DNA from 2 places in the Lelliottia sp. CFBP8978 genome. Region 2 is predicted to be linked to the other one. Evidence: predicted binding sites of a transcription regulator. Region 2 holds the regulator's gene; the other holds the start of a gene.
What was found. The regulator sigma-54, encoded in region 2, starts transcription at its own class of promoters, with help from an activator protein. The targets are predictions, from matches to a motif close to GTTGGCACANNTTTCGCTNT.
Positions count from the first base shown of each region.

Region 1: a site for sigma-54 is predicted at 3,451-3,470, ahead of norV (anaerobic nitric oxide reductase flavorubredoxin). Genes of this name have one in related genera too.

Region 1 covers NZ_CM188253.1:3,382,869-3,391,082, reverse strand. The annotation lists gene hypF (carbamoyltransferase HypF) at 1-131, shown strand, start outside; gene norW (NADH:flavorubredoxin reductase NorW) at 826-1,959, opposite strand; gene norV (anaerobic nitric oxide reductase flavorubredoxin) at 1,956-3,404, opposite strand; gene norR (nitric oxide reductase transcriptional regulator NorR) at 3,591-5,105, shown strand; gene gutQ (arabinose-5-phosphate isomerase GutQ) at 5,102-6,067, opposite strand; gene mltB (lytic murein transglycosylase B) at 6,271-7,371, shown strand; gene SOM82_RS15820 (metal ABC transporter ATP-binding protein) at 7,675-8,214, shown strand, end outside.
Region 2 covers NZ_CM188253.1:3,900,461-3,908,674, forward strand. The annotation lists gene kdsD (arabinose-5-phosphate isomerase KdsD) at 1-95, shown strand, start outside; gene kdsC (3-deoxy-manno-octulosonate-8-phosphatase KdsC) at 110-676, shown strand; gene lptC (LPS export ABC transporter periplasmic protein LptC) at 673-1,248, shown strand; gene lptA (lipopolysaccharide ABC transporter substrate-binding protein LptA) at 1,217-1,771, shown strand; gene lptB (LPS export ABC transporter ATP-binding protein) at 1,778-2,503, shown strand; gene rpoN (RNA polymerase factor sigma-54) at 2,675-4,108, shown strand; gene hpf (ribosome hibernation promoting factor) at 4,131-4,418, shown strand; gene ptsN (PTS IIA-like nitrogen regulatory protein PtsN) at 4,501-4,992, shown strand; gene rapZ (RNase adapter RapZ) at 5,038-5,892, shown strand; gene npr (PTS phosphocarrier protein NPr) at 5,889-6,161, shown strand; gene mtgA (monofunctional biosynthetic peptidoglycan transglycosylase) at 6,170-6,829, opposite strand; gene elbB (isoprenoid biosynthesis glyoxalase ElbB) at 6,895-7,548, opposite strand; gene arcB (aerobic respiration two-component sensor histidine kinase ArcB) at 7,779-8,214, opposite strand, start outside.

The sequences.
Region 1 (8,214 bases), 520 kb from region 2:
TGCTGCGCGCGCGGCTGCAATATTACCTGGCTGATTATCAACTTCTTTTTCCCTCTCATCTGCCTGCGGGCGACGGGGCAATCTCCTTTGGACAGGCGGTGGTGGCCGCCGCGCGAATACACGCTATCTGACTGTAAATGAAGAGATATGCACGACGATTTTCATTTCAGGTTTTGCTCGCGGTCATTTTTTGGCTGGTCTGTTAATGGAGAAATTAATTTTTATTGAGTGGGAGGGGCATTATCTGGCGCGATAAATAATGGTCCCGGAAATGCCGGATTCACAATTATTTATCCGTTTATCATTTGCAGATTCATCTTTTTGTTCAACTCGCGCAGGTGTTTCAGAGCAATCAGGACGTTGCAGGCACAGGCGCAAACCATGATGGCTGGCTATTTCCAGTAAACGAACTCATCCTTCAAATAAATATACTTATTAAAGATAAATTCCTTTATATTTGCGTTCACATCAGATGATATCTGGAGTTTTTATTCATTCCCCATTATATGGAGTAGCGGGCGTTTGCTTTTAAGCGATATACGCGATATTTATCTGTGGCTGGCGTTAAGTGAATAAAATTCGATGTCGATATCGCGGGCTAATTAGAAATACTTTTTTAGCGGGAATTGATAAAGCGGTAATGAGTCCAAAAAAATACTCCGCTATCTCAAACATTGATGTGAGTAATCAAAAAAGGATATTAATTGATGATTTATCTTATATGTATTTATTTAGTGAATGTGATGCGCAAAAAAAAGCCCCGGGACATCGGGGCTGCGGATAAAAAAATCCTAAGGTTAAGTAAGCGTGGCAAGAGAGTGAGGGTTAAATTGTTAACGATTTCAGCAGGGCAAAAGCCTCCTTCATCCGATCTTCGCTGACCACAAAGGCGCGCAGTTGACCGTCATTATCGACGCCTTTGGCGACCATTCCCTGGGGTTCAATCGCGATTTGCCAGTTTAAATCCTGTCGTTGCGTTTCACCTGCGAGATGCAGCGGCAGTTCTGGTGTTTTGACCTTCACCAGCATGGCTGGCAGCTTCAGCGGCGCGCTGGCACCGAGCAGATTTTTAGCCAGATACATGGCGCTCAGCTGGATAGGTTGCAGGAACGGCAGGACCTGGCCGTTAATTTCTGCGCAGTCACCCAGAGCAAAAATATCGGGCTGCGTGGTTTGCAGATAGCTGTCCACTTTCACACCCCGCTGGGTTTCAGCCCCGGCGCGATGCGCCAGCGTCGTTTCCGGGCGCAGACCTGTTGCAGCGACAACCACATCTACCTCAACACAACGATTGCGATCGAGCATGGCGCAGATGCTGTTACCCATTTTCGTCAGACTCTGCAGCTGCGATTTCAGCACCAGATGAACGCCCATATCCGTCAGGCGATGCTGTAAGCGACTGCTTACTTCTGCCGGCATTAAGGCAGAGAGCAGACTGGCGGCGTGATCGACCAGCGTTACTGATTTTCCGGCGCGGCAGAAATCCATTGCCAGCTCGGTGCCAATCAATCCGCCCCCGACGATCATGACCCGCTGCGCATCGCGCAGCGTGGTTTCACTGGCCTGATACTCTTGCTGGCTGTTCAGGGTCAGCATCAGTTCACGGCCTTCAACCGGCGGCACAAACGCTGAAGCCCCCGTTGCCAGTACCAGCTTATCGTACTGCCATGTTTTATCTTTACTTTTTACGACATGCGCACTGGCGTCGATATCCGTGATCCAGGTATGCGGAAACAGGCGCAGATGATATTGTTCAGCAAATTCCCCCGCTGTCTGGCGGGTGAGATCGCCGGCGCGCTGATTCTGGCTTATAACATGGCTTAAGTCCGGTTTGTTGTACTCGTCCATGCTGTCAGCGGCGATGAGCGTTAGCGGAACCGTCGTATCTTGTTTGCGGATATTTTTGACCAGCTGGCGGGCGGCAAAGCCCGAGCCGATGATGACAATACCGTGGCTCATTTTGCCTCCGATGCCAGTTCGTCGAACACGTCTTTACCAAGTGAACATTCCGGGCAGAGGAAATTATCTGGTACTTCACTCCACGGCGTGCCGGGTGCGACGTCCTGCAGCGGTTCGCCGAGTTCGGGATCGTAGATCCACTGGCAAACGCTGCACTGCATGCAAGGACCCAGATCGGCTGTGGCAACGGTGGCGCTAGCCGCGGCTTCTGGCTGCGCTGTTTCGCTGACTGCGGCTTGCGGAAGCGGAGCGAGCGCCCACTGACGAGCGATATCACGGCCATGCTGGCGGCAGATTTCCAGTGCGTCGATATCCGGACGCCATTTCGCCTTCAGGCTCAACGACATTTCGAAACCGGCATCCTGCAGTCGGGTGGAGAGACGGTCCACTGCGCCACCGCTCCAGCCATGCGAACCAAAGGCGCTGGCGCGTTTGTTACGGAAGCGCAGGCCGGTCATCTCTTCGACCAGACCGGCAATCTTCGGCATCATCACGTTGTTCATCGTGGAGGTCCCCACCAGCACACCTTTGGAGCGGAAGACGTTGGTCAGAATTTCGTTTTTATCACTGCGCGCCACGTTGAAGATTTTCACCGCCACGTTCGGGTCAACTTCGTTGATGCCTTGGGCAATTGCATCGGCCATCATGCGGGTGTTGTTGGACATGGTGTCATAGAACAGCGTGATGCGATCTTCCTGATAATCCGCCGCCCATTTCAGATACAGCTCAACGATTTGGGTTGGGTTTTCGCGCCATACCACACCGTGAGAGGTGGCAATCATATCGACCGGCAGGTTGAAGCCGAGGATCTCTGTGATTTTTGGCGTCACCAGGCGGCTGAACGGCGTCAGGATATTGGCGTAGTAGCGTTGGCACTGTTCGAACAGCTCAGTTTGATCGACTTCGTCGTTGAACAGACGTTCGTCGCAGTAGTGCTGGCCAAAGGCGTCGTTACTGAACAGCACCGCATCGCCAGTCATGTAAGTCATCATGCTGTCCGGCCAGTGCAGCATCGGCGTTTCTACGAAGATCAGCTGTTTGCCGTTACCGATATCCAGCGAGTCACCGGTTTTTACGGTGTGGAAATTCCATTCAGGATGGTGATGGTGACCGTTAATGGAGTCGATAGCGTTAGTGGTGCAGTAAATCGGGGTATCCGGAATATGCGACATCAGTTCGGTCAGTGCGCCGGCATGATCTTCTTCCGCATGGTTAATAATGATGTAATCAATATCCGCCAGATCGATTTCGCTGCGCAGGTTCTGCACGAACTCACGGCTGAATTTATGATCGACGGTATCGATCAGCACATTTTTGCCTTCACGGATGAGATAGCTGTTATAGCTGCTGCCGCGCAGCGTTTTATATTCGGTGCCGTGAAAGTCACGCACTTCCCAGTCACGTTGGCCAACCCAATGAATGTTATTTTTAACCAGAATAGACATAGCAACCTCTAATGAACACGGTGTTTTAAAAAAAGATGTTTTTGCTATATCAAGTTACGTGCCAACTTTTAAATTATTGATTTTATGTATATTTAAAAATATTCACCCAAAATGAGTAGTCAATATGACTGTACTGTTTGTTGTCAATATGACATTGTGTATTGTCAAAATGACAGTGAGGCGAACATGAGTTTTTCCGTAGACGTGCTGGCGAAGATTGCCATTGAGTTACAGACCGGTATCGGCCATCAGGATCGTTTCCAGCGGCTGATCTCCACGCTGCGCCATGTGCTGGATTGCGATGCGTCAGCGCTGCTGCGCTACGAAGGGCGACAATTTATTCCGCTGGCGATCGACGGGCTGGCTCAGGATGTCCTGGGGCGGCGGTTTACGCTGGAGGGGCATCCGCGCCTCGAAACGATTGCCCGTGCGGGAGACGTCGTCCGTTTCCCGGCCGACAGCGATTTGCCCGACCCCTATGATGGTTTGATTCCGGGGCAAGAGAGCCTGAAAGTGCACGCCTGTATTGGCCTGCCGCTATTTGCCGGACAAAACCTGATTGGCGCGCTGACGCTCGACGGCCTGTTGCCCGATCAGTTCGATACCTTTAGCGATGAAGAGTTACGCCTGATTGCTGCGCTGGCTTCCGGCGCGCTAAATAACGCGTTGCTGATTGAGCAACTTGAAAGCCAGAATATTTTGCCGGGCACGCCTACTGCCTTTGAGCAGGTGGCGCACACGGAAATGATCGGCCTGTCGCCGGGAATGGCGCAGCTGAAAAAAGAGATCGAGATCGTTGCGGCTTCCGACCTTAACGTTTTAATCAGCGGCGAAACGGGCACCGGAAAAGAGCTGGTGGCGAAGGCCATTCATGAAGGCTCGCCGCGCGCCGTGAATCCGCTGGTGTATCTGAACTGCGCCGCGCTGCCGGAGAGCGTGGCAGAAAGCGAATTGTTCGGGCATGTCAAAGGGGCGTTTACGGGGGCGATCAGCAACCGTAGCGGTAAGTTTGAAATGGCCGATAACGGCACGCTGTTCCTTGATGAAATTGGCGAGCTGTCGCTGGCGTTACAGGCCAAGCTGCTGCGCGTACTGCAGTACGGCGATATTCAGCGAGTGGGTGATGACCGCAACCTGCGGGTCGATGTCCGCGTGCTGGCGGCCACGAACCGCGATCTGCGCGAGGAGGTGCTGGCCGGGAATTTCCGCGCCGACCTGTTCCATCGTTTAAGCGTGTTTCCGCTCTCCGTACCGCCGCTGCGTGAGCGTGGTGAAGATGTTGTGCTGCTGGCGGGCTATTTCTGCGAACAGTGCCGGCTCAAGATGGGATTATCGCGCGTGGTCCTTAGCCCAGGGGCCCGTCATCATCTGCTCAGTTACGGCTGGCCGGGAAATGTGCGCGAGCTGGAACATGCGATTCACCGCGCGGTGGTCCTGGCGCGCGCGGCGCGAACCGGTGATGAAGTGGTGATCCATGCGCGTCATTTTGCACTGCATGACGATGCGCCAGCGGTAGTGACCCGGCAAGCGCCTGCAATCGCCAACGAAAACCTGCGTGAAGCAACGGAAGCATTTCAACGGCAGATGATTACCCGCGCGCTGGAACACCATAACGGCAGCTGGGCGGCGTGTGCGCGGGCGCTGGAGACAGACGTCGCCAACCTGCACCGGCTGGCGAAGCGTCTGGGTCTGAAGGGCTAGATAATGCCGGCCTGGTAAAAATCCTGCAGGTTGATAGCGCCGCAAAGCTTACCGCTGTTGTCCACTACCGGAGCGGCGGTGATTTTGCGTTTCATCAGCACCTCTTTGGCTTCAATGGCGCGGCTGTCGGCGTTGAGCGTCAGGCCGCCAGTGGTCATGGCCTCACTGACAATGGCTTCGAGCTTGCCGCCGCCAACCAGCCAGCGGCGCAGGTCGCCGTCGGTAAAGACCCCTTTCACCAGGCCCTTATCATCACACACGGCGACCAGTCCTAACCCGGTACGGCTCAGTTCGAGCATGGCGTCCATGACGCTGGTATCGAGTTTCACCTGCGGAATGGCATCATCAGTGCGCATCAGGTGATGCACTTTATTGAGCAGACGCGCGCCCAGCGCACCCGCCGGATGAGAACGGGCAAAGTCCTCTTCGTTAAAGCCGCGTGCCTGCATGACGGCCATCGCCAGCGCATCGCCCATCATCAGGGTGTTGACGGTGCTGGAAGTGGGGGCGAGATGCATCGGACAGGCTTCGCGCTCGACTGAAATATCCAGCGTGGCTTTGGCTGCCAGCGCAAGTGGCGAACGGGATTTGCCGGTCATCGCCAGCAGGGCGACCGATTTTTCCTGCAGGCGCGGAATAATTAAATCCAGTTCTTTTGCCGAGCCAGAATAGGAGATAAACAGCATGACATCGCGGCTTTCAATCATCCCCAGATCGCCGTGCAGGGCTTCTGCCGGGTGAACGAAGAATGCCGGGGTACCGGTGCTGGCAAGCGTGGCGGCAATTTTTTTACCGATATGACCGGACTTGCCGATACCGGCAACAATGACTTTGCCTTCGCACTGGATAATCGTATTCGCCGCACGAACAAAATCCTCGCCCAGTCTTTCCGGCAGGCGGCTGGCTTCCTGCAGCTCCAGCAATAATGTCTGACGGCCTGTGTTTAGCAGAAAATCACTCATCTTTATCTCCGGTTATGATTCCTTTCTCTTCTGGTCATGGCAGAACAACAGAAGGGTGAATTCGCCCATGATAGTGCATTCTGTTACTCCTCATCATGAGGAATGATGAAAGATTTTGCTTACGGCCACAGAACCGCTTCCTTGAGGTGTCGGGGATGCTTTACCATACTTGCCACTTATCGAATTCGTTAAATGGATGTCTCATGGTCAAGCGTCGTTATGCAGCGCTCTTACCCGCGCTGATTATGCTTGCTGCCTGCAGCAGCAAACCGAAAACAGAGGAAGTTCAACAGACGGCTGGTGCGCCTTCCGGCGGTTTTCTGCTGGAGCCGCAGCACAATGTGATGCAAATGGGAGGCGATTTCGCTAACAACCCCGCTGCTGAACAGTTCATTGATAAGATGGTGAGCAAGCATGGTTTTAACAGGCAGCAGTTGCAGGAGATTTTGTCGCAGGCAAAACGGCTGGATTACGTGTTGCGTCTGATGGACAGACAGGCGCCTACCGCACAGGCGCCGACGGGGCCAAACGGCGCATGGCTCCGCTATCGCAAACAGTTTATCACCCCTGATAACGTGCAAAATGGTGTGGCGTTCTGGAATCAGTATGAAGATGCGTTAACGCGTGCATGGCAGGTTTACGGCGTGCCGCCGGAAATTATTGTCGGCATCATCGGCGTGGAAACCCGCTGGGGCCGCGTAATGGGTAAAACGCGTATTCTTGATGCGCTGGCGACGCTCTCCTTCAACTATCCCCGCCGTGCGGAATATTTTTCGTCCGAGCTGGAAACCTTCCTGCTGATGGCGCGTAACGAGCAGGACGATCCTCTTGATCTGAAAGGCTCTTTTGCAGGCGCAATGGGCTACGGCCAGTTTATGCCGTCCTCGTATAAAGAGTATGCCGTAGACTTTAATGGCGACGGCCACGTTAACCTGTGGGATCCGGTGGACGCGATCGGCAGCGTCGCGAATTACTTCAAGGCGCACGGCTGGGTGAAAGGCGATCCGGTAGCGGTGCAGGCGAACGGGCAGGCACCAGGGCTGGCAAATGGCTTTAAAACCAATTACAGCGTTTCGCAGCTCGCGGCGGCAGGATTAACGCCGATGCAGCCGCTGGGCAACCATCAAACGGCCAGCCTGTTGCGACTAGATATCGGCACAGGTTATCAATACTGGTATGGTCTGCCGAATTTCTACACCATCACTCGCTATAACCACAGTACGCACTATGCGATGGCGGTATGGCAGCTCGGCCAGGCAGTCGCGCTGGCTCGCGTCCCTGCGGCTTCGCCGTTTAGTCAGTAGCCTCATTTCAGCCGGGGAAGCCCATTTGCCTCCCGGCAAAAAACCATTCAGTGGGCTAATGCCTTCATACCAGCCCTCTTCGACACGGAGAGGGCTATCGCTGCTGTAACATTTTGCCACACTCCTCTCAACGCCCTGCATTTACATCGTCGTCTCGTTTTATTATTGTTACGTTATAACATTTATTGATGGTGTGATAATGCCTTTCTCCTTTCTCTCTCTTTCTGCGCTCGCGCGTTTGCTGCTGGCCGTAGCGCTTATCTTGCTAATGAGTGTTGCCGTGCACTGGGCGGTAATTCTTCCATGATCGAACTGCAAAATCTGGTGGCGGGGTATGACCGCCAGCCTGTGACTCAGGCGCTTAACGGCGTGATTGAGCGCGGCAGTATGACGGCGATTATCGGGGCGAATGGCTGCGGAAAATCGACCTTACTCAAAACGCTGGCGGGTTTTATTCCTCCGGTTAGCGGTGAGTTTCACTGGCGCGAAAAGCGCCCGGTAATCGGCTGGCTGGCGCAACGCCATGAGCTGGAGGCGCAATTTCCCCTTACCGTTGGAGACGTGGTGAGTATGGGCTGCTGGCCTGCTATCTCGCTGCTGGCGTCTTATCGACGAGAAACACGCCAGCGCATTGCCGCTGCGCTCGAGCGCGTTGGGCTGGAGGCGATGGCCGCCTCCACGATTGATGAGCTTTCGGGTGGCCAGTTTCAGCGCATGCTGTTTGCCAGAGTGTTAGTGCAAAACGCCCCGCTGGTGATGCTGGATGAGCCCTTTACCGGTGTGGACGAAGCGACCTGCAACGTGCTGATGTCCCTGATGCTAGAGATGTATCAGCAGGGGCAG
Region 2 (8,214 bases):
AGTCCCGTCATATTACCTCGGCCATGGTTGCAGATGGCGACCAACTGCTGGGTGTGGTACATATGCATGATCTCCTGCGCGCAGGCGTAGTGTAATGAAGGATAAGACAATGAGTAATGCGGGTGCATCCCTTGCAACCTGTTATGGTCCGGTAAGCACGCAAATAATGGCGCAGGCGGAAAACGTTCGTCTGCTGATTTTGGACGTCGACGGTGTACTGTCCGATGGTTTGATTTTTATGGGCAACAATGGCGAAGAGCTGAAAGCGTTTAACGTACGCGACGGCTATGGCATTCGTTGTGCGCTCACTTCAGGCATCGAAGTGGCAATCATCACCGGACGTAAGGCTAAACTGGTAGAAGATCGCTGTGCGACGTTGGGTATTACCCATCTTTATCAGGGCCAATCAGACAAACGAGTGGCCTTCCGGGATTTACTGGCGAAACTGGCTATTTCCCCTGAAAATGTTGCCTATGTTGGCGACGATCTTATTGACTGGCCGGTTATGGCAGAGGTGGGGTTGAGTATCGCCGTTGCCGATGCGCATCCGCTGCTGATCCCGCGCGCTGACTATGTCACCCGGATCAACGGTGGCCGCGGTGCCGTGCGTGAGGTGTGCGACCTGTTATTGCTGGCGCAGGGCAAGCTTGATGAGGCCAAAGGGCAATCGATATGAGTAAAACCAGACGTTGGGTTATCATTCTGCTTTCACTGGCCGTACTGGTGCTGATTGGTGTGAATCTCGCAGACCAGGACGACGCGCCAGCCGATGTGACCAATGCGAGCGATCCAACATACAAGAGCGATCACAGCGACACGGTGGTTTACAGCCCGGAAGGTGCCCTGAATTATCGCCTGATCGCCCAGCATGTTGAATATTTTTCCGAGGAAGGTATCTCGTGGTTTACTCAGCCGGTCATGACCACATTTGATACCAACAAAGTGCCGACGTGGTCGATTAAATCTGACAGAGCAAAATTGACGAATGACCGTATGCTTTATCTGTATGGTCATGTTGAAGTCAACGCTCTGACCGCTGACTCTCAACTGCGCAAAATTACGACGGATAATGCCCAGATCAACCTGGTCACCCAGGATGTCACTTCACAAGATCTGGTCACGTTATACGGGACAACATTTAATTCCAGCGGTCTGAGAATGCGCGGAAACTTACGCAGCAAAAACGCCGAGCTGATTGAAAAGGTTAGAACCTCCTATGAAATTCAAAACAAACAAACTCAGCCTTAATTTTATCATCGCCAGCGCGCTGCTGGCCGCCAGTCTCCCTGCGCTTGCTGTGACGGGCGATACTGAGCAGCCCATTCATATCGAATCTGATACTCAGTCGCTTGATATGCAGGGCAACGTTGTGACCTTCACGGGCAATGTTGTGATGACTCAGGGCACAATCAAAATCAATGCCGACAAAGTGGTTGTCACCCGTCCGGGCGGCGAGCAAGGCAAAGAGATCATTGATGGCTACGGCAATCCTGCCACCTTCTACCAGATGCAGGACAACGGTAAGCCAGTGAAAGGCCGTGCGTCTCATATGCACTATGAACTGGCGAAGGATCTGGTCATTCTGACCGGCAATGCCTATCTGGAGCAGCTGGACAGCAACATCACCGGTGACAAAATCACTTACCTGGTGAAAGAGCAAAAAATGCAGGCTTCCAGCGAGAAAGGCAAGCGCGTCACCACCGTTCTGGTTCCGTCTCAGCTGCAGGACAAAGGCAAAGACCAGGCTCCGGCACAGAAAAAGAGTAACTAATTCGTTATGGCAACATTAACTGCAAAGAACCTCGCCAAAGCCTACAAAGGCCGTCGCGTAGTGGAAGATGTCAGTCTGACCGTCAAATCCGGCGAAATCGTTGGCCTGTTGGGTCCTAACGGCGCGGGCAAAACAACCACCTTCTACATGGTGGTCGGGATTGTCGCGCGCGATGCCGGTAACATTATCATTGATGACGAAGACATCAGTATTCTGCCGCTGCACGCCCGCGCGCGTCGTGGAATTGGCTACCTGCCGCAGGAAGCCTCTATTTTCCGCCGCCTGAGCGTGTTCGACAATCTGATGGCTGTTCTGCAAATCCGTGACGATTTGACCGCCGAACAGCGCCAGGATCGTGCTAATGAGCTGATGGAAGAGTTCCATATTGAGCATCTGCGCGACAGCATGGGCCAGTCGCTTTCCGGTGGTGAACGCCGCCGCGTAGAGATCGCCCGCGCTCTTGCAGCAAATCCGAAATTTATTCTTCTGGATGAGCCATTTGCAGGCGTCGACCCGATTTCTGTTATCGACATCAAACGTATTATCGAGCATCTGCGCGACAGCGGCCTCGGTGTCCTCATCACGGACCACAACGTGCGTGAAACACTGGCCGTCTGCGAACGCGCTTATATCGTCAGCCAGGGCCATTTAATCGCCCACGGAACCCCACAGCAAATCCTTGAAGATGAGCAAGTGAAGCGCGTGTACCTTGGGGAAGACTTCAGACTCTGATAGGGTAGAGGTTAAGTCACGCATATACTTTGAATAAGTCGAGCGGCAGGCAGACGGCAAATAAGTGAGTCCCTGGAGCTTACCTCAGTAAGTGGCTGGGATGAGTGAGCGCAGTCACCGCACATGCAGTTTGAAGTATGACGGGTATAACCGGAGAAAAACGCTCTGAACATGAAGCAAGGTTTGCAATTAAGGCTCAGCCAGCAGTTGGCAATGACGCCACAGCTACAACAGGCGATTCGTCTGTTGCAACTGTCCACGTTAGAACTCCAGCAGGAACTCCAGCAAGCCCTGGATAGCAACCCGCTGCTGGAGCAAACCGATCTTCATGACGAGGTAGATACCCAGGAAAAACAGGATACTGAAGCGCTCGATACGGCTGACGCTCTTGAACAAAAAGAGATGCCGGATGAGCTGCCGTTAGATGCCAGCTGGGATGAAATCTACACCGCCGGAACGCCGTCCGGGACGCGTGCCGACTATCAGGATGACGAGTTACCGGTTTATCAGGGTGAAACCACGCAGTCGCTTCAGGATTACCTGATGTGGCAGGTAGAGCTGACGCCTTTTACCGAAACCGATCGCGCGATCGCAACCTCGATTGTCGATGCGGTTGACGACACCGGCTATTTGACCGTATCGCTGGACGATATCCTCGAAAGCATCGGTGATGGCGAAGTCGATCTTGATGAAATAGAAGCCGTACTTAAACGCATTCAGCGCTTTGATCCTGTTGGCGTTGCGGCGAAAGATCTGCGCGACTGCCTGCTGATCCAGCTTTCGCAATTCGCGAAAGAGACTCCCTGGATCGATGAAGCACGCTTGATCATTAGCGATCACCTCGATCTGCTGGCGAACCACGATTTCCGAACGCTAATGCGCGTGACCCGGCTCAAAGAAGATGTGCTGAAAGAAGCGGTCAATCTGATTCAATCGCTCGATCCGCGCCCTGGGCAATCGATCCAGACCAGCGAACCCGAATACGTTATTCCTGACGTATTGGTGAGAAAGCATAACGGCCGCTGGAGCGTTGAGCTCAATTCCGACAGCATTCCCCGCCTGCAAATCAATCAGCAATACGCCTCTATGTGCACCAGTGTGCGCAATGATTCCGACAACCAGTATATTCGTAGCAATCTTCAGGAAGCGCGATGGCTGATAAAAAGCCTGGAGAGCCGCAATGATACATTACTGCGCGTCAGCCGCTGCATTGTTGAGCAGCAGCAGGCCTTTTTTGAAAAAGGTGACGAGTTTATGAAACCGATGGTGCTGGCCGATATTGCCCAGGCCGTCGAGATGCATGAATCCACTATCTCCCGCGTGACCACGCAGAAGTATCTGCACAGTCCGCGCGGTATTTTTGAGCTTAAGTATTTCTTCTCCAGCCATGTGAATACCGAGGGCGGCGGCGAAGCCTCGTCAACGGCGATCCGCGCACTGGTGAAGAAGTTGATCGCCGCGGAAAATCCCGCGAAGCCACTGAGTGACAGTAAGTTAACCACCATGCTGTCCGACCAGGGTATTATGGTGGCACGTCGTACTGTTGCGAAGTATCGAGAGTCTTTATCCATTCCGCCGTCTAACCAGCGTAAACAACTGGTTTGACACAACCGATAAGGAAGACACTATGCAGCTCAACATCACAGGACACAACGTCGAAATCACCGAAGCGTTACGCGATTTTGTGAATACAAAATTCGCTAAGCTGGAGCAATATTTCGAGAGGATCAATCAGGTCTACATTGTGTTAAAAGTGGAGAAAGTGACTCATATCTCGGACGCAACCCTGCACATCAACGGGGGTGAAATCCATGCCAGTGCGGAAGGGCAAGACATGTACGCGGCTATCGACGGCTTGATTGACAAGCTGGCACGACAGCTTAATAAACATAAAGATAAACTGAAACAACACTAATTGTCCGGGCAGTTAACGGGTGCAGGACGGCCTGTTGTGAAACACAACAGGCCATTTGTACGGTTAGCGCTTAGGTGAAATTATGATGAACAACGATTCGGCTCTTCAATTGAGTAATGTCCTTAACCAGGAATGTACCCGCAGTGGCGTTCACTGTCAGAGCAAAAAACGTGCTCTGGAAATCATCAGTGAACTGGCCGCAAAACAGTTAGGCCTGCCGCCCCAGGTGGTGTTTGAAGCGATTCTGACCCGCGAAAAAATGGGCAGTACCGGTATCGGCAACGGCATTGCCATTCCGCATGGCAAACTGGAAGAAGACACCTTACGTGCCGTTGGTGTTTTCGTGCAGCTCGAAACGCCTATCGCCTTTGATGCGATTGATAATCAGCCTGTGGATCTGCTGTTTGCTCTGCTGGTGCCCGCTGACCAGACGAAAACCCATTTGCATACGCTTTCGCTGGTCGCTAAACGTCTGGCGGATAAAACGATTTGCCGCCGCCTGCGCGCAGCCCAAAGTGATGAGGAGCTGTATCAAATTATCACCGAAGCGGAAGGCCATCACGATGATGCGTAACCAGGAGATAGCCTTCACATCTGTCGTCGTGAGGAGAAACGGAACATGGTGCTGATGATCGTCAGCGGTCGTTCGGGTTCGGGAAAATCCGTTGCTCTCCGGGCGCTCGAAGATATGGGATTTTACTGCGTAGATAACCTTCCGGTGGTACTGCTGCCCGACCTGGCGCGTACGCTGGCCGACAGGCAAATTTCTGCTGCGGTAAGTATCGACGTGCGCAACATGCCGGAATCCCCGGAGATCTTTGAACAGGCGATGAACAGTCTGCCTGAGACCTTTACGCCTCAGCTGCTGTTCCTTGATGCCGATCGCAATACCCTGATCCGCCGCTACAGCGATACCCGTCGTCTGCACCCTCTTTCCAGCAAGAATTTATCGCTGGAGAGCGCCATCGATGAAGAGAGCGATTTGCTGGAACCGCTGCGTTCCCGTGCGGATTTGATCGTCGATACCTCCGAAATGTCCGTTCATGAACTGGCAGAAATGCTGCGCACACGCCTGCTGGGTAAACGCGAGCGCGAGCTGACCATGGTGTTCGAATCCTTTGGTTTCAAACACGGTATTCCGATTGATGCGGATTATGTTTTCGACGTGCGCTTCCTGCCCAATCCGCACTGGGACCCGAAACTGCGTCCAATGACCGGTCTGGACAAGCCCGTCGCCGCATTCCTCGACAGACACACAGAAGTTCACAATTTTATTTACCAGACGCGAAGCTACCTTGAGCTATGGTTACCTATGCTGGAAACCAACAACCGCAGCTATCTGACCGTCGCGATTGGGTGTACCGGTGGTAAACATCGTTCGGTGTATATTGCCGAACAGCTGGCCGATTATTTCCGCTCACGCGGTAAAAACGTTCAGTCTCGTCATCGCACGCTGGAAAAACGTAAAACATGACCGTAAAACATACCGTTGAAATCACCAACAAGCTGGGCATGCACGCACGCCCGGCGATGAAACTGTTTGAACTGATGCAGGGATTTGATGCAGAAGTGCTGCTGCGAAACGACGAAGGCACCGAAGCCGAAGCCAATAGCGTCATCGCTTTGTTGATGCTGGATTCCGCCAAAGGCCGACAGATTGAAGTCGAAGCGACGGGTCCGCAAGAGGTCGAAGCGCTGGAAGCGGTCGTCGCGCTGTTTAATGCCGGCTTTGATGAGGACTAAGTCCTCATCTAATACAATTTATTTCTCGTCATAAATCCTTCCCCGCCAAGCTGGCGCATCTGGCGCATAATCCACGCCTGGCGGCTGCGGACATATCCAGACGGCGCATCCGCTTTAAACCGAATCGGGTTGGGTAATACGGCCGCCAGCAGTGCCGCTTCTGAAAGCGTCAAACGGCTGGCCGGTTTATGGAAATAGCGCTGAGCTGCCGCCTCAACACCAAACACGCCCTCACCAAACTCAGCAACATTCAGATAGACCGTCAGGATGCGTTTTTTACTCCAGACCGTCTCCATGCCTAACGTCAGGCCCGCTTCCAGCCCTTTTCTCACCCAGCTTCGTCCATCCCACAAAAAAAGATTTTTTGCCGTCTGCTGGGAAAGAGTTGACGCTCCGCGAACGCGATTCTCGTTGCGTTCATTGTGGGCCAGCGCTTTCTCAATCGCCGTGACGTCAAAACCCCAGTGGTCCGGGAATTTCTGATCTTCTGCGGCAATCACCGCCAGCCCCATCCACGGTGAAATCTCATCCATGCTCACCCAGTCAGAATGTGCCACGTAGCTGAAATTACCGGTCAACCATGCGCCGATCTGCCGCTCCACCATCACCGCAGAAAATGGTACGGGGAGAATGCTAAACACCGCAATGCCGCCTCCCCAGAAAACCATCAGCACCAGAATGATGCGAAGCAAAATGCGCTTCGCCCAGGCGACAGGCGTCGCGTTTTTCTTACTCACAGAGTCAGCACCAGCACGCGATCAACCAGCTTCTCGATTCCGGCCGCGGCTTCAGCGATGTTTTGCGCCAGCATATAGGCAGGAGTGGTGACAATTTTGTTGTCTTCATCCACGACGATATCATCCACAGGGCAAGGCACATGCTCGCCACCCATCTCTTCGATCACCTCTGCCGTATCAATATCCGTCCCGATGGTCAGGCGCAGCGGAAAATCAAAGATTTTAGGGAGCATGGCGGGCGCAATGCACATAAAGCCCAGCGGTTTTCCCGCGCTGTGCATACGCTGAACCAGATCTTTCAGCGTCGGGTCAACCCGACACTCGCTGCCAAGGCTGGCAAAGCTGCTCAGATTTTTCGCCGCCCCAAAACCGCCGGGAACAATCAGCGCATCCAGCTCATCGGCATTCGCCTGTGCCAGCGGGGTCACCGCGCCACGCGTAATGCGAGCCGATTCAATAAGCACATTGCGGGTTTCAGCCATCGGCTCGCCGGTGAGATGATTGATGACATCCACCTGATTTTTATCCGGTGCGAAACAGACGACTTCTGCGCCCTGTTTCGCCAGCGCCAGCAGCGTCAGAACGGACTCATGAATCTCCGTACCGTCATAGACGCCACATCCGCTGAGTACAATACCAACCTTTTTCATTAACCGTTCCTTCTTTCCAACTCTCTGAAGCACATTAATAATTCTGATTAAAACGCTATGCTTCACACATTTCACTGATTCATGTAACAAATCGTTTAAGATTTGCTATCTTAACTGCTTACGGCCTTAATTTTTAGGCTGCGTCCATGCGAGAACAACACAAATAATCAGGCGCGGCCACGATTTCCCTGGTGTTGGCGCAGTATTCGCGCACCCCGGTTAAGCCGGGGTCATTTTTTTGTGCTGTCCACCCACGCCTTAAGCACGTCCACATCGTTCTGCCACTCTTGTTTCATCTCCTCAACCCATTCACCCACGTTGTCCCACCACGCCGGTAAATCCGAAGACTGGATCTGCTGACCGAGCTGTTGTAAGTGACGCAAACCAATCGAGCCTGCAGCACCTTTAATTTTGTGGCCTTCTTCGACTATGCCTTTCTGATCGCGAGCGGTCAGATTCGATTCCAGCACACTTACATAACCTGGCATCATTTTTTCAAATACGGCCAGACCATCAGTAATCAGTTTCGGCCCCACCAGCTCGATATACTGCTCAAGCATGGCAATATCCAGAATAGCTTGTGCCTTCGCGCTATCAACAGATGTCATGGTGCATTCCTCTTCATCACTGGTATCCCAGAACTTTTTAATCATGGCGGTCAGAGCG